Regions from separate parts of the Pseudomonas corni genome, predicted to be linked through region 1. Evidence: predicted binding sites of a transcription regulator. Region 1 holds the regulator's gene; each other region holds the start of a gene.
The links. Region 1 encodes sigma-54, which starts transcription at its own class of promoters, with help from an activator protein. Its sites were predicted from a motif close to ANTGGCATNNANNTTGCTNT; they were not measured.
Positions count from the first base shown of each region.

Region 2: a site for sigma-54 is predicted at 3,016-3,035, ahead of flgB (flagellar basal body rod protein FlgB). Genes of this name have one in related genera too.
Region 3: a site for sigma-54 is predicted at 3,540-3,559, ahead of nirB (nitrite reductase large subunit NirB). Genes of this name have one in related genera too.

Region 1 covers NZ_JBSKHW010000001.1:116,306-123,802, forward strand. Annotated here, with positions in the region: gene ACWKV9_RS00435 (ZIP family metal transporter) at 1-500, shown strand, start outside; gene ACWKV9_RS00440 (zinc ribbon domain-containing protein YjdM) at 680-1,057, shown strand; gene ACWKV9_RS00445 (HPr family phosphocarrier protein) at 1,155-1,427, opposite strand; gene rapZ (RNase adapter RapZ) at 1,444-2,301, opposite strand; gene ptsN (PTS IIA-like nitrogen regulatory protein PtsN) at 2,303-2,767, opposite strand; gene hpf (ribosome hibernation-promoting factor, HPF/YfiA family) at 2,780-3,088, opposite strand; gene ACWKV9_RS00465 (RNA polymerase factor sigma-54) at 3,167-4,660, opposite strand; gene lptB (LPS export ABC transporter ATP-binding protein) at 4,854-5,579, opposite strand; gene lptA (lipopolysaccharide transport periplasmic protein LptA) at 5,580-6,122, opposite strand; gene lptC (LPS export ABC transporter periplasmic protein LptC) at 6,109-6,681, opposite strand; gene ACWKV9_RS00485 (KdsC family phosphatase) at 6,691-7,224, opposite strand; gene ACWKV9_RS00490 (KpsF/GutQ family sugar-phosphate isomerase) at 7,224-7,497, opposite strand, start outside.
Region 2 covers NZ_JBSKHW010000011.1:63,555-71,051, reverse strand. Annotated here, with positions in the region: gene flgE (flagellar hook protein FlgE) at 44-1,372, opposite strand; gene ACWKV9_RS17540 (flagellar hook assembly protein FlgD) at 1,403-2,101, opposite strand; gene flgC (flagellar basal body rod protein FlgC) at 2,117-2,560, opposite strand; gene flgB (flagellar basal body rod protein FlgB) at 2,564-2,971, opposite strand; gene cheR (protein-glutamate O-methyltransferase CheR) at 4,037-4,864, opposite strand; gene ACWKV9_RS17520 (chemotaxis protein CheV) at 4,914-5,846, opposite strand; gene flgA (flagellar basal body P-ring formation chaperone FlgA) at 5,923-6,684, shown strand; gene flgM (flagellar biosynthesis anti-sigma factor FlgM) at 6,844-7,158, shown strand; gene ACWKV9_RS17505 (flagella synthesis protein FlgN) at 7,201-7,497, shown strand, end outside.
Region 3 covers NZ_JBSKHW010000017.1:36,953-44,449, reverse strand. Annotated here, with positions in the region: gene ACWKV9_RS22890 (bifunctional nitrate reductase/sulfite reductase flavoprotein subunit alpha) at 1-2,974, opposite strand, end outside; gene ACWKV9_RS22885 (hypothetical protein) at 3,181-3,330, shown strand; gene nirB (nitrite reductase large subunit NirB) at 3,775-6,336, shown strand; gene nirD (nitrite reductase small subunit NirD) at 6,333-6,710, shown strand; tRNA gene ACWKV9_RS22870 (tRNA-Asp) at 7,118-7,194, opposite strand; tRNA gene ACWKV9_RS22865 (tRNA-Val) at 7,214-7,289, opposite strand; gene rdgC (recombination-associated protein RdgC) at 7,450-7,497, shown strand, end outside.

The DNA of each region.
Region 1 (7,497 bases):
TTGTGGACACGTTGGTGTCTCGGGATTCAAGCCTGCCGCCATTGCTTGATCATCCCGTAATCCCGTCGAACATCTGGCTGTTCGTCATCGCGATCATCGCTCACAACATCCCCGAGGGCATGGCCGTCGGGGTGTCTGCGGGTGGCGGTCTGGCGCACGCCGACAGTCTGGCCATGGGCATCGCCATTCAGGACGTGCCCGAAGGCTTGGTGATTGCGCTGGTATTGGCGGGTGCCGGGATGTCGCGCTTCAAGGCGTTTTTGATTGGTGCTGCATCTGGCTTGGTCGAGCCGTTATTTGCAGTGCTCTGCGCATGGCTGGTGGCGATTGCCGAACTGTTGCTTCCCGTCGGACTGGCACTCGCTGCTGGCGCGATGTTGCTCGTAGTGACTCACGAAATCATCCCCGAGTCCCGACGCAATGGTCATCATCGAATCGCAAGCCTTGGGCTTGTCTCCGGATTTTGCGTGATGATGGTGATGGATACGGCGTTGGGTTAGCTGACCTGTCTTGTAGGAGCGCGCTTGCCCGCGATCGCGGTGTCCCAGACACATAGTTGGCAATGAAGATATGCTTTCGCGGGCAAGCGCGCTCCTACAGGATTTGCGTTCGGTCAATGCCCGATGCGGCATTTAGATACGAATTACCATCGGCGCCACCCTTGTCGATAAAAACCCTTATAATCCTGCGCCTATTATCTGCTGATGCGAGAATCGTCGTGAGCTTACCGCCGTGCCCCAAATGCAATTCCGAATACACCTACGAAGATGGCACCCAATTCGTCTGCCCGGAATGCGCTCACGAGTGGACTGCTGAAAGCGCCGCCGAGACGTCGGACGATGCCAAAGTCATCAAGGATTCGGTGGGCAACACGCTGCAGGATGGCGACACCGTCACCGTGATCAAAGACCTTAAAGTCAAAGGCTCGTCGCTGGTTGTGAAGGTCGGCACCAAGGTGAAGAACATTCGCCTGGTGGATGGCGATCACGACATTGACTGCAAGATTGACGGCATCGGCGCGATGAAGCTCAAGTCGGAATTCGTGAAAAAGGGCTGATTGATTGCCCCCAAGCGTTGTACGAAAAAGCCCCGGCTCTTGCGAGTCGGGGCTTTTTTCTGGGGGCGATCAGTACGCTAGCGAAACCGAAGTGACCTTACTCGCCCTCATCGAACTTGTTGTTGATCAACTCGACCAACGCATCAAGCGCTGCTTGGTCGTCTTCACCCTCGGTACTTAGCTCAAGCTGCGTTCCTTTGCCCGCCGCCAGCATCATGACCGCCATGATGCTTTTGCCGTCAATCATGCTGTCAGGGGCGCGGCCCACGCGGATCTGGCAGGAATACTTACCCGCTACGCCGACGAATTTAGCGGCAGCGCGGGCGTGCAAGCCTAACTTGTTGATGATGGTGATCTGGAGAGCGGGCATCGCGAAGGGGATCCTTTCAGCTTAGGTCGCGGTGGCGGACCTGAACATTCTTGAGCGATTGCTGCAGGACCTGGCCCAGTCGCTCGGTCAGGTAGACAGAACGGTGATGCCCGCCAGTGCAGCCAATGGCAATAGTGACGTAAGCGCGGTTGCTGGCCGCGAATCGCGGCAGCCACTTGTTGAGATAGGTGAAGATGTCCTGAAACATTTCTTCGACGTCCGGCTGAGCGGCGAGGTAATCGGCTACCGGTTGATCGAGCCCGGACTGTTCCCGTAGCTCGGGTTTCCAGTAGGGATTGGGCAGGCAACGCACGTCGAACACCAAATCTGCGTCCACCGGCATACCACGCTTGAAACCGAACGACTCAACCAGAAACGCCGTACCCGGCTCAGGTTTGTTCAGCAACCGCAATTTAAGAGCGTCGCGCAGTTGGTACAGATTCAGGTTAGTGGTGTCGATGGTCAGGTCGGCCAGGTCGATGATCGGCCCGAGCAGGGTTTTCTCGTCGCGTATGGCTTCGGCCAATGAGCGCGTGGCGTTGCTGAGCGGGTGACGACGACGGGTTTCAGAAAAGCGCTTGAGCAAGGTCGGCTCGTCGGCATCGAGAAACAGCACATCGCACTGGATGTGTCGCGAGCGTACCTCTTCGAGCATCCTTGGAAAGCGCGTGAGGTGGCTGGGCAGGTTACGGGCATCGATGGACACTGCAAGCAGTGGTTCGGCCAGTTCGCTGTTGATCAACGCACGTTCTGCCAGTTCAGGCAGCAGGCCTGCGGGCAGGTTGTCAACGCAGTAAAAGCCGCTATCTTCCAGCACATCGAGGGCCGTACTCTTGCCTGAGCCGGAGCGGCCGCTGACGATGATCATGCGCATGTTAGTGCCCGGTTTGCTCGTCGAGTACCACTTGATAGAGCGCTTCGCCGCTTGGGGCTGCACGAAGCCGTTCTCGCACTTCTTTGCGGTCGAGCATACTGGCAATCTGGCGCAGCAGTTCGAGGTGCGCATCGGTAGCCGCTTCCGGGACCAGCAGAACGAACAGCAAGTCTACCGGCGCGCCGTCAATGGCGTCGAAATCTACGGGATGGCTGAGGTGGAGCAGGGCGCTGATCGGGCTGATGCAGCCCTTGAGCCGGCAATGCGGAATGGCGATGCCATTGCCGAAACCGGTGGAGCCCAGTTTTTCGCGGGCTATCAGACTCTCGTAGACGGTTTGCTGGTCAAGGTCGGGCACCTGCTGCCCAATAACTTTGGCAATCGCTTCGAGTACAGCTTTTTTACTGCCGCCTGGCACGTTCACGAGGGAACGGCCAGGGGTCAGGATATTTTCAAGTCGGATCATGGGTAGGGAGTGTCAGCGAGCGGCCGCACCTTTGAGGATGCTTTGCTGCTTTTCCTTATGCTTGAGCAATTGTCTGTCGAGCTTGTCAGTGAGTAGGTCGATTGCAGCGTACATATCGTCATGCTCCGCATTGGCAACCACCTCTCCACCAGGGATATGCAGGGTGGCCTCGATCTTCTGTTTAAGCTTCTCGACGGCCATCGTCACCTGCACATTGGTAATCTTGTCAAAGTGCCCTTCGAGCTTCTTGAGTTTGAGCTCGATGTATTCACGCAGGGGCTTGGTCACTTCCAGTTGGTGTCCACTGATGTTGACTTGCATACAGCTTCTCCTTCGTTGCCAGTGCATAAAAGAGGCAGGCTTGGTTGCCTGCCACTGGAACGCTGTGGCATGTGACCTCTACATCAGTCGCTTGCGCTCGCTGGAAGGCGCTATCCCTAGAGACTCGCGGTACTTGGCGACTGTGCGACGTGCCACTTGAATGCCTTGTGCCTCCAGTAAACCAGCGATCTTACTGTCACTCAATGGCTTTTTCTGATTTTCGGCCGCAACCAGTTTTTTGATGATTGCGCGAATGGCCGTGGACGAACATTCGCCGCCTTCAGAAGTACTGACGTGGCTGGAAAAGAAGTATTTCAGCTCGTAAATACCGCGCGGCGTGTGCATGAACTTTTGCGTGGTAACCCGGGAAATCGTCGATTCGTGCATGCCGACCGCTTCAGCGATGTCGTGCAGCACCAACGGCTTCATCGCTTCATCACCGTATTCGAGGAAGCCGCGCTGATGCTCCACGATCTGCGTGGCAACCTTCATCAGCGTCTCGTTTCGGCTCTGCAGACTCTTGATGAACCAACGGGCCTCTTGCAACTGGTTGCGCATGAAGGTGTTGTCGGCGCTGGTGTCAGCCCGGCGCACGAACCCTGCGTACTGCGGATTAACACGCAGTCGCGGCACTGATTCCTGATTGAGTTCAACCAGCCAGCGTTCGTTGTGTTTGCGCACGATCACGTCAGGCACAACGTATTCGGCTTCCGTGGACTCAATCTGTGAACCAGGACGCGGGTTCAGGCTCTGCACCAGCTCGATGACCTGACGAAGATCGTCTTCCTTGATCTTCATTCGGCGCATCAGCTGGGCATAGTCGCGACTACCCAACAGATCGATGTAATCGCTGACCAGGCGCTGGGCTTCAGCCAACCACTTGGTCTTGGCAGGCAGCTGGCGTAGTTGCAGCAACAGACATTCGCTGAGGTTGCGGGCGCCGATGCCGGCGGGCTCGAACTGCTGGATACGGTGCAGAACGGCTTCGATTTCATCCAGCTCGATGTCCAGTTCCGGATCGAAAGCGTCGAGCAGTTCATCGAGCGATTCGTCCAGATAACCCTGGTTGTTGATGCAGTCAATCAACGTCACGGCGATCAGCCGGTCAGTGTCCGACATAGGCGCAAGATTGAGTTGCCACAGCAGATGGCTTTGCAGGCTCTCGCCTACCGATGTGCGCGTGGTGAAATCCCACTCGTCATCGTCGTTGCTCGGCAGGCTGCTGGCGCTGGTCTGGTAAACGTCTTCCCAGGCCGTATCGACGGGCAATTCGTTAGGAATGCGCTCGCTCCATTCGCCGTCTTCGAGGTTGTCGACGGTGGGGGCGGATTCCTGGTAGGTCGGTTCCTGTACATCAGGATTTGGCTTTTGCTCGACGCTGTCTGCCATGGGGTCGGCATTATCGAAGTCGTCGCCTTCTTCCTGGCGTTCGAGCATAGGATTGGACTCCAGCGCCTCCTGAATTTCCTGTTGGAGATCCAGAGTCGACAATTGGAGTAAGCGGATGGCCTGCTGCAGCTGCGGTGTCATCGTCAGCTGCTGGCCCATTCTCAAGACTAGCGAAGGTTTCATGGCAGGGGCTAAACACCTTATTCGTTCGCCGGCGCATATGCGCGCCATCCACTACAGGGCGCCAGGGCGCCAACTTAAGCAAATTATATGCCTGAAACCAGAGTGTTTGCCTAGAGTGCGATGACAATTAAAATTCGATCGGTGGCTGAGGTGTCTAGCTCAGTCATCTGCCAATCGAGCGTCATCGCAGCAATTACAGGCGGAACTCGTGGCCGAGGTATACCTCTTTCACCAACTGGTTCGCCAGAATAGTGTCTGAGTCGCCTTCGGCAATCAGCTGTCCATCGTTGACGATATAGGCGGTTTCGCAGATATCCAGCGTTTCGCGGACGTTGTGATCGGTGATCAGCACACCGATACCTTTGGCCTTGAGGTGGTAAATGATTTGCTTGATGTCGCCAACCGAGATCGGGTCGACACCGGCAAACGGCTCATCGAGCAGGATGAACTTGGGTGAAGTCGCCAGGGCGCGTGCGATCTCGACGCGGCGGCGCTCGCCGCCGGACAGGCTCATCCCGAGGTTGTCGCGGATGTGCGTGATGTGAAATTCCTGCAACAGGCTTTCCAGTTCTTTGCGACGAGCAGGACGATCCAGTTCTTTGCGCGTCTCCAGGATGGCCATGATGTTATCGGCAACGGACAGCTTGCGGAAAATCGAGGCTTCCTGAGGCAAATAACCGATGCCTGCGCGCGCACGGCCATGCATGGGCTGGTGGCTGACGTCTTGATCATCGATCAGGACGCGTCCCTGTTCGGCCTGAACCAGGCCGACGATCATGTAAAAACAGGTGGTCTTGCCAGCGCCGTTGGGCCCCAGCAAGCCAACGATCTGACCGCTTTCGATGGACAGGCTCACGTCACGGACGACCTGGCGACCTTTGTAGCTTTTCGCCAGGTGCTGAGCTTTCAGCGTTGCCATTTACTGGGCCTTCTGCTGGTCGGATTTCTTTTTCGGCTGGATAACCATGTCGATTCTTGGGCGCGGCGTAGTGATCTTGGTGCCATTAGCACGACCGGCGTTCACGACCTGCTTCACGGTGTCGTAGACGATTTTCTCGCCTTCGGACGTGTTGCCGTCGTTGATAACCTTCGCCTTGTCGATCAGGACAATACGATCCTGAGCCGCGAAGTACTGAATGGTCACGCCGTAGGCCTGCACGATCGGCTTGTCGACCGAGGGTTTTTGCTCGTAATACGCAAGATTGCCGACGGAGGTGAACACGTCGACTTCGCCCTGTGCGTTACGAGTGATGGTCACGGTGTTACCCGTGATCTTCATGCTGCCCTGAGTGATGATCACGTTGCCCTTGTAAGTGGCGACGCCTTGTTTGTCATCGAGCTGCGCATCATCGGACTGAATGTGGATGGGCTGATCGCGGTCTGTCGGCAAAGACCAGGCGCTCGCGCTTCCCAGTGCTGCGCCCAGGCCGAGCAATAAAGGAAGGGTTTTAACGAGCGTCATACTGTCCTCTTACGTTGGAGAGCAGGTCCATCCTGCTGTCTTTCAAATACGCTTTCATGCCGATGGCCGTCGTTACACCGCCCAAGCCGTCGATTCTAACGGCTTGCTTGGTTTCCGCATATTGCTTCTGAGGGAATACCGTCATGCGGCTGCTGGTAATGATGGTCGTACGGCTTTTTTCGTCTGTTCGGTTGATGCGCACGGAATCGATCAGTTCTACATGATCGCCGCCGGGAGACACCTCGGCTGTCTTGCTCTCGACGTGCCACGGGAAGGTGGAGCCTCGATACAGCTCCAGGTTCGGCGTGGTCAACAAAGTGACGTCGGTTGCCTTCACGTGCTCAACCTTGTCTGCGGTCATCTCGTACTGAAGACCGCCGTCCGGCAGGAACTGAACGCTGTGGGCGTTGATGGCGTAGAAGTCGATGGCGCTTTCATCGACCGCACTTTTGGGCTGGTCCATGAAGCTTTCCGGGCTGATATTCCAGTAGCCGGCAGCCGCCAGCAGCACGGCGAGTACGCCGAACAGCAGGAAGGTACGAATTTTTTTACTGAACATAGTGAGCTTCTATAAGTAGGCGGCATGAGCCGCTTCAAGGTTGCCCTGCGCGCTCAGGATCAATTCACAAAATTCACGGGCTGCACCTTCGCCGCCGCGGGCCTGGGTAATCCCATGGGCATGCTGGCGAACGAAACTGGCGGCGCTGGCAACGGCCATGCCCAAACCTACCCGGCGAATCACAGGTAAATCGGGGAGATCATCACCCAGATACGCTACTTGCTCATAGCTTAGGCCCAGTTGGTCCAAAAGCTCGTCAAGCACCACAAGCTTGTCTTCGCGGCCCTGATAAAGGTGAGCAATGCCCAGATTCTTGGCGCGTCGTTCGACAACCGGAGTCTTGCGGCCGCTGATAATGGCAGTAGTGACGCCAGACGCAATCAGCATTTTGATGCCTTGGCCGTCCAGTGTGTTGAAAGTCTTGAATTCGCTGCCGTCTTCGAGGAAATACAGACGGCCATCAGTGAGCACGCCATCGACGTCAAAGACCGCCAGTTTGATGTGCTTGCCGCGTTGCATCAGATCGTTCATGTCAGTGCTCATTACATGACTCCCGCGCGCAGCAGGTCCTGAAGGTTGAACGCGCCCACCGGGCGGTCGTTCTCGTCGACCACGATCAGTGCGCCGATCTTGTGGTCTTCCATGATTTTGAGTGCCTCTGCCGCCAGCATTTCAGGGCGTACGGTTTTGCCGTGTACGGTCATCACTTCATCAATGCTCGCTTGGCGGATATCGATCGTGCGGTCCAGCGTGCGTCGCAAATCACCGTCGGTGAAGATACCGGCCAGTCTTCCGTCGGGCTCTACGATAGCGGTC
Region 2 (7,497 bases), on a different contig from region 1:
AGCCCCTTCGAGAGGGGCTTCTTTCATTCGACTGCAGCGTGAGTCAATTGACCATCTGAATAGTGGTCTGCAAGAGCGTGCTTTCAGTCGAAATGGTTTTAGCGTTTGCCTGATAGTTGCTTTGCGCTTTGATCAGGTTGACCAGTTCGCCCGTCAGGTCGACGTTGGATTCTTCCAACGCGGAGCCCGTAATGTTACCCAGCACGCCGGTTTCCGGCGCACCCGTCACAGGAATGCCCGAGGCATAGGTTTCACGCCATGCAGTACCGCCGGCAGGAGCAAGGCCCTGGGTGTTGGCGAAGCTGGTCAGTGCAACCTGGCCAATGGTGCGCGACAGACCATTGGTGTAGGTCGCAAACATGCGGCCGGACGCATCAACGTTCATCGCGCTGATTTGCCCTACCGAGTTACCGTCCTGGGTCTTGCTGATGGCGCCCGACGCCGAGTTGTTTTGCGTGGTCGCCAGCATGTCCAGCTTGATGCCGCCGGTATTGCCGACCGCGCCATTGGCCGTCCACGTAGTAGTGGTACCCGTCGTAGTCTTGGTCGCCGGCACCCAGTTGTTGATCTGGAAAGTGCCATCAGCATTGACTGCAACGTTAGCCGTAGAGGTGGGTGCAGGTGTAGTGACCAGCTTGCCGTAGGAGTCGAAGCTGATCTGAGTCTGATCTGGAACAACCGGCGTAGCGCTCGGATCGGAAATGCCACGGCCATCGATCATCGAATACATGGTCCAGGTATTGGTGCCCGTCTTCGTGAAGTACTGGTCCAGGGTGTGCTGGTTGCCTTGACTGTCATAGATCGGCGTGTGCAGCGGTGTGTTGTAGGTCGTCACGTCGTCGGCGTTGAATGCAGCGGTAATGACTGCCGACGTCGAGTTCAGGTTCGAGACAATACCCACCGTGCCGGTGGCCTTGGCAGCCATGTCGGCCGTATCTACACGCAGATTGGTCAGCACGCCGGTGGCAAGGTTGCCAGTACCGTCGAGGCTGTAACCCTGCAAGTTATTACCGCTGTTGTCGACAATGTTGCCCGTAGTATCGGTATGAAAAGCACCGGCGCGCGTATATAGCTTCTCGCCGTTATTGCTCATCATGAAGAAACCGTTGCCGTTGATAGCCAGGTCCAGGTCGCGACCTGTTCCGGTAGTGACGGCACCTTGGGTGAACTGTTGAGTAACCGCTGCCGTCGTTACGCCACTGCCGACATTACTTGAACCGGAAGTGCCGCGAATCGAATTCGAATACTGGTCTGCAAACTCCGCACGGGAAGATTTGAAACCAACTGTCGCGACGTTGGCAATGTTGTTGCCGGTAACGTCGAGACTTTTATTCGCTGCATAGAGCCCTGTAAGGCCGATATTGAAAGACATGTTTCAAACTCCTGCGCCGTCGAGTCGGCTCTATATTCCGATTTGTTTAACTTTGTCCATGAGGATACTGCTGCCATCAGCCAGATTCAGGGTCATGCCTGTGCTGGCGGTGCCCATGGTGACGCTGTTAACAGTGGCTGGCAGGTACGTCGCCAACGATGTGCTGGTGCCATCGATGGTGGCGTCTGCCTTGAAGCTGTAAGTCCCGGACGGCAATACGTTGCCGCTTTCATCTGCGCCGTCCCAGGTGAACTTGGCATTGGTGGCCTTGGTTTGCTCGCCCATATCGATGGTGCGAACAATGTTGCCGTCCGCGTCGGATATCTTGACCGAACTCATCGTCGCAGCGCCCGGCACGATAACAGTACCGGTCAGCCCCTTGGCGGTGTCGACTGTGGTCGAGCCGACATCGACAATCACCGAACTGCCCACCAGCGACGAAGCCTGCAGGGCCTGCGACGACTGATACATGCCGCCGATCGCATCGACCGAGGTGCTCAGGTTCTGCATGGTTTCCAGGCTGCTGAACTGTGCCAACTGGGCCACAAACTCGCTGTTGTCCTGTGGATCCAGCGGGTTCTGGTTCTGCATCTGGGTGACCAGCAATTTCAGGAACGAGTCCTTGCCCAGGCTGCTCGCGCCCGTCGCCGAATCACCTGCTGTGGTGGCACCCGGCGTCTGCAGCGACTTGAGGTAGGCGCTCGTGGCAGTGGTATCAACTGTTGTCATTGAATTCGTCCCTTATCACTGACCCAGGGTCAGGACCTTCTGCATCATTGTCTTGGCGGTGTTCATGATTTCCGCGTTGGTCTGGAACGAACGACTGGCCGAGATCATGTCCGCCATCTCGTTCACCACGTTGACGTTCGGGTAGTACACGTAACCGTTTTTGTCCGCAGCCGGATGGTTGGGCTCGTAGCGCGCTTCAAGGTTGGAGGCGTCTTCTACGATGCCCGAGACCTGTACGCCAGAACCGGCCTGGCCCTGGTCTTCGAACAACGATCCGCTGCCGCCCGCTTCCTGGCCCTGAAACACAGTGGCAAACACCGGGTGACGGGCGCGATACGTCTCGTCCATGCTTGAGGCAACGGTTTCGGCGTTGGCGATGTTACTGGCGACGGTGTTGAGGCGAGTGTTCTGGGCACTCATGCCGCTACCGGCGATGTTGAAAACACTGGCGAGCGACATGGCTTACTCTCCGCGAAGGGCTGCTACCAGCCCTTTGAACTTGCTGTTGAGCAATGTGAAGCTGGCCTGAAAGCCAATGGCGTTCTCGGCGTAATTGGCGTTCTCGACCTGAGCATCGACAGTGTTCTGGTCCAGCGAAGGCTGGGACGGCGTGCGATACAGCAGCGAACCTTCGTCGGTGCTCAAGCCTTCAGCTTCGATGTGATGGCTGTTGGTCATGTTCAACGCGAACGTGCCTTTGGTGGCCTTGTCGTTTTCCGCCGCCAGGACCTTGGAAAAGTCCAGGTCACGCGCCTTGTAGTTCGGCGTGTCGGCGTTGGTGATGTTGTTGGCCAGCACTTCTGCACGTTGAGCGCGGAAGTTCAGCGCTTTCTCGTGGATGCCCAGTGCGTTTTCGAAGCTGATGCTCATGTCGGGAAACCTTTACCGGTTGACCAGATTTTCTTGATTGAGTCATAGCAAGCGCCGTGCCATCTAGGGAAAAGCCTGTATTACGGGGCCTCCAGAGTGGGTGGGATGCGTTGATGCCAGAAAAGCGGCAAGGGATTTCCGCTGTTAGGGATGAAAGCGGCAAGCGCGGTGCCGTTTTTTTGCCGCTTGACGGGCTTGATAGTCGTCTGGCGGGTGACAAGGTCCCGTGTAGGAGCTGACGAGCAACGCGAGGCTGCGATGCGGTGTAGCTGACACGGTTCAGATTGTGTGTATATCCGTTATCTCGGTTGCTGCTTATATCGGTTGCGCCCTTACGGCGCGTCACTTTCGAAAAGCGCGAAAGTAACCAAAGCGCTTTCGCTCCCGTGTCCGGCCCTCCTTCGTCGGGTTCCCTCGCTCCGGCATTGCTCCGGGGACACGCCGCCATCGGCCATCCATGGCCGGGGGCGGCTAGCGCGGCATCCATGCCGCGCTGTCCCCTACGCAACGCCTGCGCTCGGCCTTCCAAAGTCGCACTTTGTGGCGCTCACAAAATCTCGGCACGACAGAAGAAAAAAACGAAAAACGAAGGGCGACAAGCGCGAGGCGCGCTTCGCTTCGCTTTTGATCTTCATCCACGCCAGTCCAGACACCGCAAAACGCGACTTGGGTGCAGGCCGAACGCAGGCGACGCGCAGTGGGCAGCGCGGCATGGATGCCGCGCTAGCCGCCCCCGGCCATGGATGGCCGATGGCGGCGTGCCCACGGAGCGTCGCCGGAGTGAGGGAACCCGACGAAGTCGGGCCAAACCGGGAGCAAGAGCGCTTTGGTTACTTTCGCCTGGGCCGGCTTCCGGCTTTTCGAAAGTGACCCGCCGTAAGGGCGGAACCGGTGTAAGCCTCACCTCCGATAACGGATATTCACACGATCCCAATCCGAAGCATGTCAGACCCACCGCATCGCAACTGTCGTAACCTCCGATGGCTCCTACAGGCACCGCGTGAATCCATCCATAAAAAAACCTCGCCAAAGCGAGGTCTTCTTTTCAATCCCAATACCAGACCATCACTTGGCCTGATAAATAATCCCCGGACTGCACTGCACCATCTGATAGTGATCCGGCAAACCGTTCAACGCCTCCGAAGCACCCAAAAACAGATACCCCCCCGGCTTCAACGTACTGTGAATCCGCAGCAGAATGTCCTTCTTCACCTCGGCCGAAAAATAGATCAACACGTTGCGACAAAACACGATATCGAACTTGCCCATCACCGCATAACTGTCCAGCAGATTAAACGAGCGAAACTCCACCCGGCTTTTGATCGGCGTCTTGATCGTCCAGCGACCCGGCGTCTTCTGATCGAAGTACCGCTGCAACCGCTCCGGCGACAAACCTCGGCCAATCGCCAGACTGTCGTACTCACCGGTCTTGCAGGTATTGAGCATGCTGCCCGACAGATCGGTGGCGATGATCTGCGCGCCGCCCTTGAGCTGACCAGGGTTACTGCGCTCGAACTCATCGATCGACATCGACAGCGAAAACGGTTCCTGCCCCGACGAACAGGCCGCCGACCAGATACGCGGACGCAGGCCCGGGCTGGCTTTTAGTTGTTCGGGCAAGACCTTGTTCTTGAGCACTTCAAAGGGGTAGGTATCGCGAAACCACAAGGTTTCGTTGGTGGTCATGGCGTCCACCACCTGCTCGCGCAAACCGCTGCGCGGCTGGGACTGGATACGCGCAATCAACTCACCCAACGACTTGAAGCCCTGCTGCTCCATCAGCTTGTTGAGGCGGCTGGAAACCAGATATTGCTTATTTTCACCCAGCAAAATGCCACAGGCTTTTTCCAGGAAGACCCGGAACTGTTCAAAATCCAAATTACCTGTAGACATGCCGCCTCTCAAATTTCGTGAACGACCAGGGACGACGCCCCTGGTTTGTTTAGCTGATGTCTGCTGCCTTGATACGATCTACCACGCGAGCCGCCAGATCATCCGGCCGGAACTTGGCCAGGAAATCGTCAGCGCCTACTTTCTTGACCATCGCCTGGTTGAAGACACCCGACAACGAGGTATGCAGGACGATGTGCAGCTTTTGCATGCGCGGATCGTTGCGGATCTCTGCAGTCAGGGTATAGCCGTCCATTTCCGGCATTTCAATGTCGGAAATCATCATCAGGAATTCCTCTTCCGGCTTCTTGCCCTCATCCACCAGTTTGCGCAGGAACTCAAGTGCCTGACGACCGTCATTCAACGCTGTGACTTCCACGCCGACGGTTTGCAGACAACGCGTGACCTGTTTGCGCGCCACCGAGGAGTCGTCCACGGTCAGCACCCGCAGCGAAAGCGCCTTGTGCTGGGTTTCGGCATCAATGACACCCGCCGAGATGTTTTCGGAAACCGGCGCAACTTCGGCCAGAATCTTCTCGACGTCGATGATTTCCACTAACTCGTTATCAATGCGCGTCACTGCCGTCAGGTAGTGATCGCGCCCCGTTCCCTTGGGTGGTGGATGAATGTCTTCCCAGTTCATGTTGACGATGCGTTCGACTGAATGCACCAGAAAACCCTGAATCTTGGTGTTGTACTCCGTGATGATCACGAAGGCATTTTCAATGCTGTCTAAAGCTTTTGAACCGGTTGCCAAAGCCAGGTCGAGAATGGGAATGGTCCCACCACGAATATTGGCAATGCCACGCACGATCGGACTGGATCTAGGCAAGTGGGTAAGTTTTGGGCACTGAAGCACCTCTTTTACCTTGAACACGTTGATCCCATATAACTGCTTGCCGTTCAGACGGAACAGCAACAGTTCAAGGCGGTTCTGCCCTACCAGTTGAGTGCGCTGGTTCACTGAATCCATAACACCAGCCATGCCCAACTCCTTCCCAAAACGACCAATGACCCATCCCCTGTCGGCAAGCGGCACGGGCCTTGCTATTTATCTTGTCATGAACAGACAAACGACAGTATTTCGACGCCTGACATCCGCAACCCGCAGCTTACTCTGCGCGACGGGAGCGTTGTGCGTGTTGAGCACTGCGGGCCTGAGTCGCGCCGACAACGTGACGTTGCCTGAAACCCTTATCGGCGTCACCCAGGGCTTTCTTGAATTCACCGTTGAAGACTACCTCGCTACCAGCCAGACCGCCGGACGCTATGAGATCGAAGTCAAGCAGCTGGACCCGCGTCTGCGTATGCCACATTGCGACAGGGATTTGACGGCATCGCTGGAAAACTCACCCCGTCCTGTCGGTCGCGTGACCGTAAAAGTGCGCTGTGAAGGCAGCTCTCCGTGGACGGTGTTTGTGCCTGCGCAGGTACATCTGTTTCGCGAAGTGGTGACGGTCGTGCGCCCCATGAAGCGTGATGCCATCGTGTCCGAGGGCGACGTTGCCCTGCGCGAACGAGACGTAGGCGTGCTGGGGCAAGGATTTCTGGATTCTCTTGACCAGGCGGTAGGGCAAAAACTCGTCCGACCAACGGTAATCGATCAGATTCTGACGCCGGTGCATCTGCAACAGCCCGAAATGGTCCGCAAGGGCGATCAGGTCGTGATCAGCGCACGCAGCGGCTCCATGAGCGTGCGGATGCCAGGTGAAGCACTGTCAGACGGCGGTTTCAACGAGCAAATACGGGTGAAAAACCTCAATTCCCAACGCGTGATAAAGGCCAACGTGATCGCTCCGGGACAAGTGGAGGTGCCTATGTAATGCGATGACCTCTGGCGCTGTGCCTGCGCTTTTTCTAGACTGGGAACCGATGCGCGCTGTGCGACGTCCATTTGAGACTGTTTTCGCACGGGCCCTAAAGTTATTCCGGGTTTGGCCGAAACCAAAGGCAAGCGTCCAAGAACCCAGAGGTTTTCCATCATGGTCATCGACTTCAATCGTTTAAATAGCTCCACTACCGTCGGCAGTACAACTCGGACTGCCACCACCAAAGAAGCTGGCAAAACCGAAGCTGCGGCACCGGTAAGCACTTCTGAAAGTGTGAGTAGTGGTGAGGCAGTTCATCTGAGCAGTGAAGCTCAACAGTTGCAGAAGATCACTGATTCGCTGCGCGATCAGCCAACCGTCAATTCCGCCCGTGTGGCTGAGTTGAAAGCGGCGATCGCAGACGGCAGCTACCAGGTCGACAGCAACCGCGTTGCCAGCAAGCTGCTTAATTTCGAAGCCCAGCGCTAAGCCCGCGCCGGGCTTCTGGACGCTTAAATCCCAGAGCATGCGATGCAAGACACTACTTTGCTGCAACTGATCACCGACGATATCGCACCGGCCCAGCAACTTCTTCAATTGCTCAAGGCCGAGTCGATTGCACTGCATGGCCGCGACATGGCCGAGATGGAACACATCCTGGCGCAGAAACAGGCGCTGGTGATCGTTCTGGACCAGCATGGACGACGCCGCAGTCAGCTCTTGGCAAGCCTGGGGTTGCCGACTAATCGCAGTGGATTGGAAGAAGTGGCGAAACATTCGTCAGTCGGCGCAGAGCTGCTCCAGGCAGGCGATGAGTTGAACGCCCTG
Region 3 (7,497 bases), on a different contig from region 1:
TCTCGAAATGCCCGGCCAATGCCTCGCGCAGGGGTACATCGCCGTACTTTTCAATCGTCACCGGGCGCTCGGCATCAAGGCCCGTCAGGTCGAGCAATTCGTTGACCAGTTCCGGACAGTTGCGCGGCCAAACGCCGAGGGCATCGCCCGCCTCGTAGTGAAAGCCCGAATCACCCAGCGCCAGCGCAAACTGGCGAGTGTCCTTCTGCGCGCCCGCAGCGTTAAGGCGCCGATTGATCGACAGGCCGGATGACAAAGGAAGCGAACGGGTGTGCAGCGTCACCACCGAGGCGCTTTCAGCCGCAGGCAACTCAGGCACCTCAAGGGACAGCGCCTTTTGCAGCGCCTTGAACCAGGCATCGGCTGGCACATCGAATTCCGGATCGCAATCGACGCGAGGCAGCAGAGCCAAGGCGCCGAGGCTTTCCAGGCGCTGATCTAGATTTTTGCCGTGCTGACAAAAGCTGTCATAACTCGGATCGCCCAGCGCCAGTACCGCGTAGCGCAGGCGTTCGAGCCGGGCATCGTGTTGGCTCAGCGATTGCCAGAATCCCTGACCGTTGTCGGGGGATTCGCCGTCGCCGAAGGTGCTGCTGATCAGCGCCAGATTGTCGATTTCGGCCAGTTTCGATGCCGGAAAGCTGTCCATCGCGCGCACGTCGATGGCGATGCCAGCGCTACGCAAACGGCCGCCGAACCGTTCGGCCAGAGACTCAGCGTTGCCGGTTTGCGAGGCCCAGAGCAAGGTCAGTGCCGGTTTGTCATGTGGCTCGCAAGCGACTTCGGCAGCCGGTGCGGTCTCAAAAAAACGATGAGCGATCAAATCGACCCGCTGCAACGCTACGGCGCAGAACTTGAACTCGGGCTGAAACGAGATCGGGTCCACCGCGTCGCTGGTGACAGCGTTGATCGCCAGATTCTCACCAAACACATCGTTCCAGTGAAACGGAGCAAAGCAGTTGCCAGGGCGCACCCGATCCGTGACCACCGCAGGCAGCACCGCACGGCCACGCACCGAGCGCACTTCAACGGCGTCCTTGTCCTTGATGCCGAACAGCGCGGCGTCTTCGGGGTGCAGCTCGATGAACGGGTTGGGGTTGAGCTTGTTCAGCGTCGGCACTTTCCCGGTTTTCGTCAGCGTATGCCATTGGTGCTGTAGGCGTCCGGTGTTGAGCACGAAGGGAAAGTCTTCACTGGGCATTTCCGCTGGCGGCATGTGCGGACGCGGCAGGAACACCGCTTTGCCGCTGGCCGTCGGGAACACCACAGCGGGACGGCTGCCATCAAGCTCGGCAGTCAACGTCTGGCTGATACCGTCATTTAAGTAGCGAATCGGATTGCGGTCCCTTGCGTCTTCAGCCGCGACAGGCCATTGCAGGGGCGTCCGGCGAAGCCGCGCATGGCTCGCGCCGCGAATGTCGTAGCCGGTCTTGGGGTTCCAGGCGCGCTTGATCTCCTCGAACACCTCGGCTGCCGATGCGTAATTGAATGCCTCGGCATAACCCATTTCACAGGCCACCCGCGCGATGATCTGCCAGTCCGGCAGGCTGTCACCGGGTGCGTCCACGGCTTTTTGCGTGAGCGTCAGGTTGCGTTCGGAGTTGATCATCACCCCATCGGCCTCGGCCCACAGCGCGCCGGGCAGGAGGATGTCGGCGTAGCGGTTGGTTTCGGTGTCGAGAAAGGCGTCCTGGGTGATGACCAGTTCTGCCGCGCGCAGGCCTTCGATCACGGTCTGGCGATTGGGCACCGATGCCACCGGATTGGTGCAGATAATCCAGCAGGCTTTGATGTCTCCGTCGCGCATCTGTTCGAACATCGCCACCGTGCCGCTGCCGGATTCGGTGCGCAAGGTGCCGCCCGGGATGCCCCACATGTCTTCTATAAACTGCCGATCTTCTGCCACCAGCGCAGAACGCTGTCCGGGAAGTCCTGGGCCCATGTAGCCCATTTCCCTGCCGCCCATTGCATTAGGCTGGCCAGTGAGTGAGAACGGTCCGCTGCCGGGGCGGCAAATGGCCCCGGTTGCCAAATGCAGATTGCACAGCGCGTTGGTGTTCCAGGTGCCGTGGGTGCTCTGGTTCAGGCCCATGGTCCAGCAGCTCATCCAGTCACGGGCCTGGCCAATCATCAACGCGGCCTGGCGAATGTCCTGCTCAGGAATGCCGGTAATGTGCGCAACCTTGTCCGGCGTGTAATCCGCCAGAAACCCTGGCATCACCTCCCAGCCTTCGGTAAACGAGGCGATGAACGCAGGATCGGTGTGGCCGTTTTCCATCAGTAAATAAAGCAGGCCGTTGAGCAGCGCCAGATCGGTGCCAGGCTTGATCTGCATGAACAGACTGGCCTTGTCGGCCGTGGTGTTGCGCCGTGGGTCGACGACGATCAACTGCGCGCCGGCCTTGACCCGATCCATCATCCGCAGGAACAGAATCGGATGACAGTCGGCCATGTTCGCGCCGATGACGAAGAACACATCGGCCTTGTCGAAATCTTCGTAGGAGCCTGGCGGGCCGTCTGCCCCCAGCGACAATTTGTAGCCGCTGCCGGCGCTGGCCATGCACAGCCGCGAGTTGGATTCGATGTGGGCGGTGCGCACAAACCCCTTCGCGAGCTTGCTGGCCAGATACTGCGCTTCCAGTGACATTTGGCCGGACACATAAAAGGCCAGCGCATCAGGGCCGTGGGTGTCGATGATTGCACGCAAGCGGCGGGCGGTTTCGCTGATGGCGAAGTCGATGTCGGCGCGCACCGGCTCTTGGTTGCGCACATCGCGCAGGTAGGCCGAGTCCATGCGTCCGGACTCTGTCAGCGGCTGGGCGCAGGTGCTGCCCTTGGTACACAGACGCCCGTAGTTGGTCGGATGCGTCTTGTCGCCGGTCACTTTGATGACCCGGTTATTTTCGACCTGCATGACGATCCCGCAGCCGACACCGCAATAAGGACACACGCTTGAAACGCTTCGACTCGCCATATCCATTTCCCGAAACCAAAAAAAAAGACGCCCTGTCCCCTCCGTCTGAAACGGGGAGCACACGGCGCCTTTGTCGTGAAGATGGCGATCGGCGTTGATCACCTATGGTTGGGTCATTGCAAGGGATGGGCCAGAGGGGCGGCTGAAAGCTGTCTATCGCTGATATCGCCGCCCTTGATTCGGGGCGGAGCTCGTAGGAGCGTGGCTTGTCCCGCGATCTGCCGGGAACCGGCAGTAACCTGTTAAACGCGGTGTATCAGGAAGATCTCGATGGCTGGAGTCGGGGCGAATTCTTCGCCCATCGCGGGACAAGCCACGCTCCTACGCCTGCGGCAGAAGCAAAAATGTACCCGTGACATTTCGAGGTTCGATAACTGAACGTTTGGCATCACAATGAAGCGCACCTGACCATTCACGCACTTTTTTCGCGCCTTTCTTATCGGGTCGTGAGCTGTTTGTTCATTTGCAAATCAGCGTTGTTTCGTGCGTGCCCACCCGCCTCTGAGCCTGCATTTACCGGGCAGAAATACCCGACGCCACTCCCGCACCAGGCACCCAACCACCCACTGGCACAGCCCTTGCTTTGATCCCAATCAAGTCCAGCCTGAATGCGCGGTTGGCGGCCCTGACGGTCAATGACGATCGCCAGCCCTTGCAGGCATCGGGCTAAGCAGGTTGCACCCACACTGTGGTCGGGTAGCAACCAACAAAGAACAGGCAAAGGCGCCTGGAACCGAAAGGTTCCGGGCGCCTTTTTTTTGCTTCCAGAAAACCTGAATTGGCTTTGGCCGGGACTTGCTATGAACACCACAGTCGCCCCTCTTGAAGATGTGCCCACTCTGATCGTCATCGGTAACGGCATGGTCGGCCACCAGTGCGTCGCGCAATTGATCGCCGACGGCGCGTTGGATCGCTATCGCATTCATGTGTTCGGCGAAGAGCGCCAGCGCGCTTACGACCGCGTGCATCTGTCTGAATACTTCGGCGGTCGGGACGCCGAGTCCCTGGCCATGTGCGATGCCGAGCTGTATCAACAGAGCGGGCTGACGCTGCATCTGGGCGTGCCGGTGCTGGAAATTGACCGGGTTCGGCGTGAAGTCATCACCGCCAACGGCTGTTTCCCGTTCGATAAGCTGGTGCTGGCGACTGGTTCTTATCCCTTCGTGCCACCGATCGAAGGCGCGGCCGGAGATTCGCGTCTGGTCTATCGAACCCTGGACGATCTGGACACCATTCGCGCCGCAGCCAAAAACGCCCAACGTGGCGTGGTAGTCGGCGGCGGCCTGCTCGGACTGGAAGCGGCTAACGCGCTGAAGTCTTTGGGGCTGGAGGCGCACGTAGTGGAGTTCGCCCCGCGGCTGATGCCAGTGCAACTGGATGATTTCGGCGGCGCGGCGTTGAAGGCGCGGATCGAAGCGTTGGGCGTCGGCGTGCATTTATCCCGCGCAACCCAGTCGATCACCCCGGGCGAGGAATACCGCTACCGGATGAATTTTGCCGGTGACGAATTTCTCGAAACCGACCTGGTGGTGTTCTCCGCCGGCATTCGCCCGCAAGACGCCCTCGCCCGCCAATGCGAACTGGAACTGGGCCCACGGGGCGGCATCGCGATTGACGAGCATTGCCGCACCAGCGACGCCGACATCTTCGCGATAGGCGAATGCGCGGCCTGGAACGGTAGCGTCTTCGGCCTGGTTGCCCCGGGCTATCAGATGGCGCGTAACGTCGCGGCGCAATTGTGCGATCTGGACGCCGAGCCGTTCTTCGGCGCCGACATGTCGACCAAACTCAAACTGCTGGGCGTTGATGTCGGCTCCATCGGCGATGCCCATGGCGCACTGACCGGTGCGCGCAGTTACCGCTTCATCGACGAAGCCAACGGCAGCTACCGCCGACTGGTGGTGTCGGCCGACGGCAAACAGGTGCTCGGCGCCGTTTTGGTCGGCGACAACAGCTACTACGACACCCTGCTGCAATACGCGCAAAACGGCATCAAGCTGCCCGCCGATCCGTCGAGCCTGATCATGCCCCAGAGCGAAGGTGCGCCGACTCTGGGCGCTGACGCCTTGCCTGACACTGCAACGATTTGCTCGTGCCACAACGTCAGCAAAGGAGCGATTTGTTCGGCCATTGATGGCGGCTGCACCGACCTTGGCGGGCTGAAAGCACAGACCAAAGCCTGCACCGGCTGCGGCGGTTGCGCGGGGCTGCTCAAGCAGGTCTTCGAGCATGAGCTGATCGCCCGCGGCGTGGCGGTCGATAAGAGTTTGTGCGAGCACTTCGCCTTCACCCGCCAAGAGCTGTACGCGATGGTGCGCGTGGAAGGCATCGAAACCTTCGACGACATGCTCGCCCGTCACGGCAAAGGCCACGTCGGCTGTGACATCTGCAAACCGGCGATTGGCTCGATCCTCGCCTCGTGCTGGAACCGGCCAATCATGGACTCAAAGCTGGTGCCATTGCAGGACACCAACGACACGTTCATGGCCAACATGCAGAAGAACGGCACCTATTCAGTGGTGCCGCGTATTCCTGCCGGGGAAATCACCCCCGACGGCCTGATCGCCATTGGCGCGGTTGCGAAGAAGTACGACCTGTACACCAAGATCACCGGCGGCCAGCGCATCGATCTGTTCGGCGCACAGTTGCATGAACTGCCGGACATCTGGAGCGAGCTGATTGCGGCCGGGTTCGAGACCGGTCACGCGTATGGCAAATCGACGCGCACGGTGAAATCCTGTGTCGGCAGCACCTGGTGCCGTTACGGCGTGCAAGACAGCGTGCAAATGGCGCTGAGCATCGAGGACCGTTACAAGGGCCTGCGCTCGCCGCACAAACTCAAATTCGCGGTCTCCGGTTGCACCCGCGAATGCGCCGAAGCTCAGAGCAAAGACATCGGCGTGATCGCCACCGAGAACGGCTGGAATCTCTATGTGTGCGGCAACGGCGGCATGCGTCCGCGCCACGCCGAACTGTTCGCCACCGATCTGGACGACGAAACCCTGATTCGCTACATCGACCGCGTGCTGATGTTCTACATCCGCACAGCCGACAAATTGCAGCGCACCTCCGTCTGGCGCGAAGGCCTGGAAGGCGGGCTGGATTACCTCAAAGCCGTGGTCATCGACGACAGCCTGGGCCTGGCGGCAGAACTCGAAGCGCAAATGCAATTGGTGGTCGACCGCTACGAATGTGAGTGGGCAAACGCCCTGCACGACCCCGAAAAACTCAAGCGCTTCCGCACCTTCGTCAACGACAAGCGCGCTGACCCGGACATCCACTTCGTCAAAGAACGCAGCCAGCGTCGTCCGGCCCGCGCAGATGAACTCAACCTGATCGCCGTCGAGGAAATCGCACAATGAACCAGGCCAACGCAGCAATGATCGACAACGCCCCCGTACAGACATGGCGGGCGGTGTGCGGGCGCAACGATCTGGTGCCCAATTCCGGCGTGGTGGCGCTGGTGGGCAACACTCAGGTGGCGTTGTTTCAGGTGATCGACCCAAACGGTGCGGCGCAGCTTTTTGCCGTGGACAATCGCGATCCGGTGACGGGCGTCAACGTGATCGGACGCGGGATTATCGGCAGCCTGGCGGGAGATCTGGTGATTGCCTCGCCGCTGTATAAACAGCATTACCGGCTTGAAGACGGCACCTGCCTGGAAGACGCAACATTGCGATTGCGCACCTGGACGGTGCGACTGGACGGGGATGTCGTGGAAATTGATTTGCCCTGAAATCTGTAGGAGCGAACTTGTTCGCGAGGCGTTAGATGCAACAAGTCATCAGCCTGATGTCTGTAGGAGCGAATTTATTCGCGAGGCGTCATATCAGATGCACCATGTCAAAAGCCTCGCCAACAAGTTGGCTCCTACAGATAGGTCAGTTGGCCGACTGCACCTCAATGAGTGAGTATCTGAAGTGGGGCCGTTGAGAGTAAACCTTTGGGAGTGGACCCGTCCGCGAAGACTGAATGTCAGGCACCCTAGCTGTATCGACTGGAGCCAAGCCTTCGCGGACAGGTCCGCTCCCACTCGACTCCAGGCCTTTGCGTTCTGATTCATAAATCACGGGCATAAAAAAAGCGACCCTAAGGTCGCTTTTTTCGTTGCTTCAAGGAGTTCAAGGGCCTTGAAGCTAAATATGGCGCAGCGGACGGGACTCGAACCCGCGACCCCCGGCGTGACAGGCCGGTATTCTAACCGACTGAACTACCGCTGCGCGTAACACTGAGAAGGATTGGTGGGTGATGACGGGATCGAACCGCCGACCCGCTGCTTGTAAGGCAGCTGCTCTCCCAGCTGAGCTAATCACCCTTCACTCTCGGTGTGGCGCGCATTCTACGGAGCGACCCCACCTCTGGCAAGCACTTTTTTAAATAATTTTTATAATCGTTCCAAAGGCTTAGAGCAGGGTTGGCCGCAGGGTTTTAGCAGCGAATAATGCCCCCCTTTGTATAAAGGAGAGATTCACCCCATGTGGTTCAAAAACCTGCTTGTGTATCGCCTGACCCAAGACCTGCCA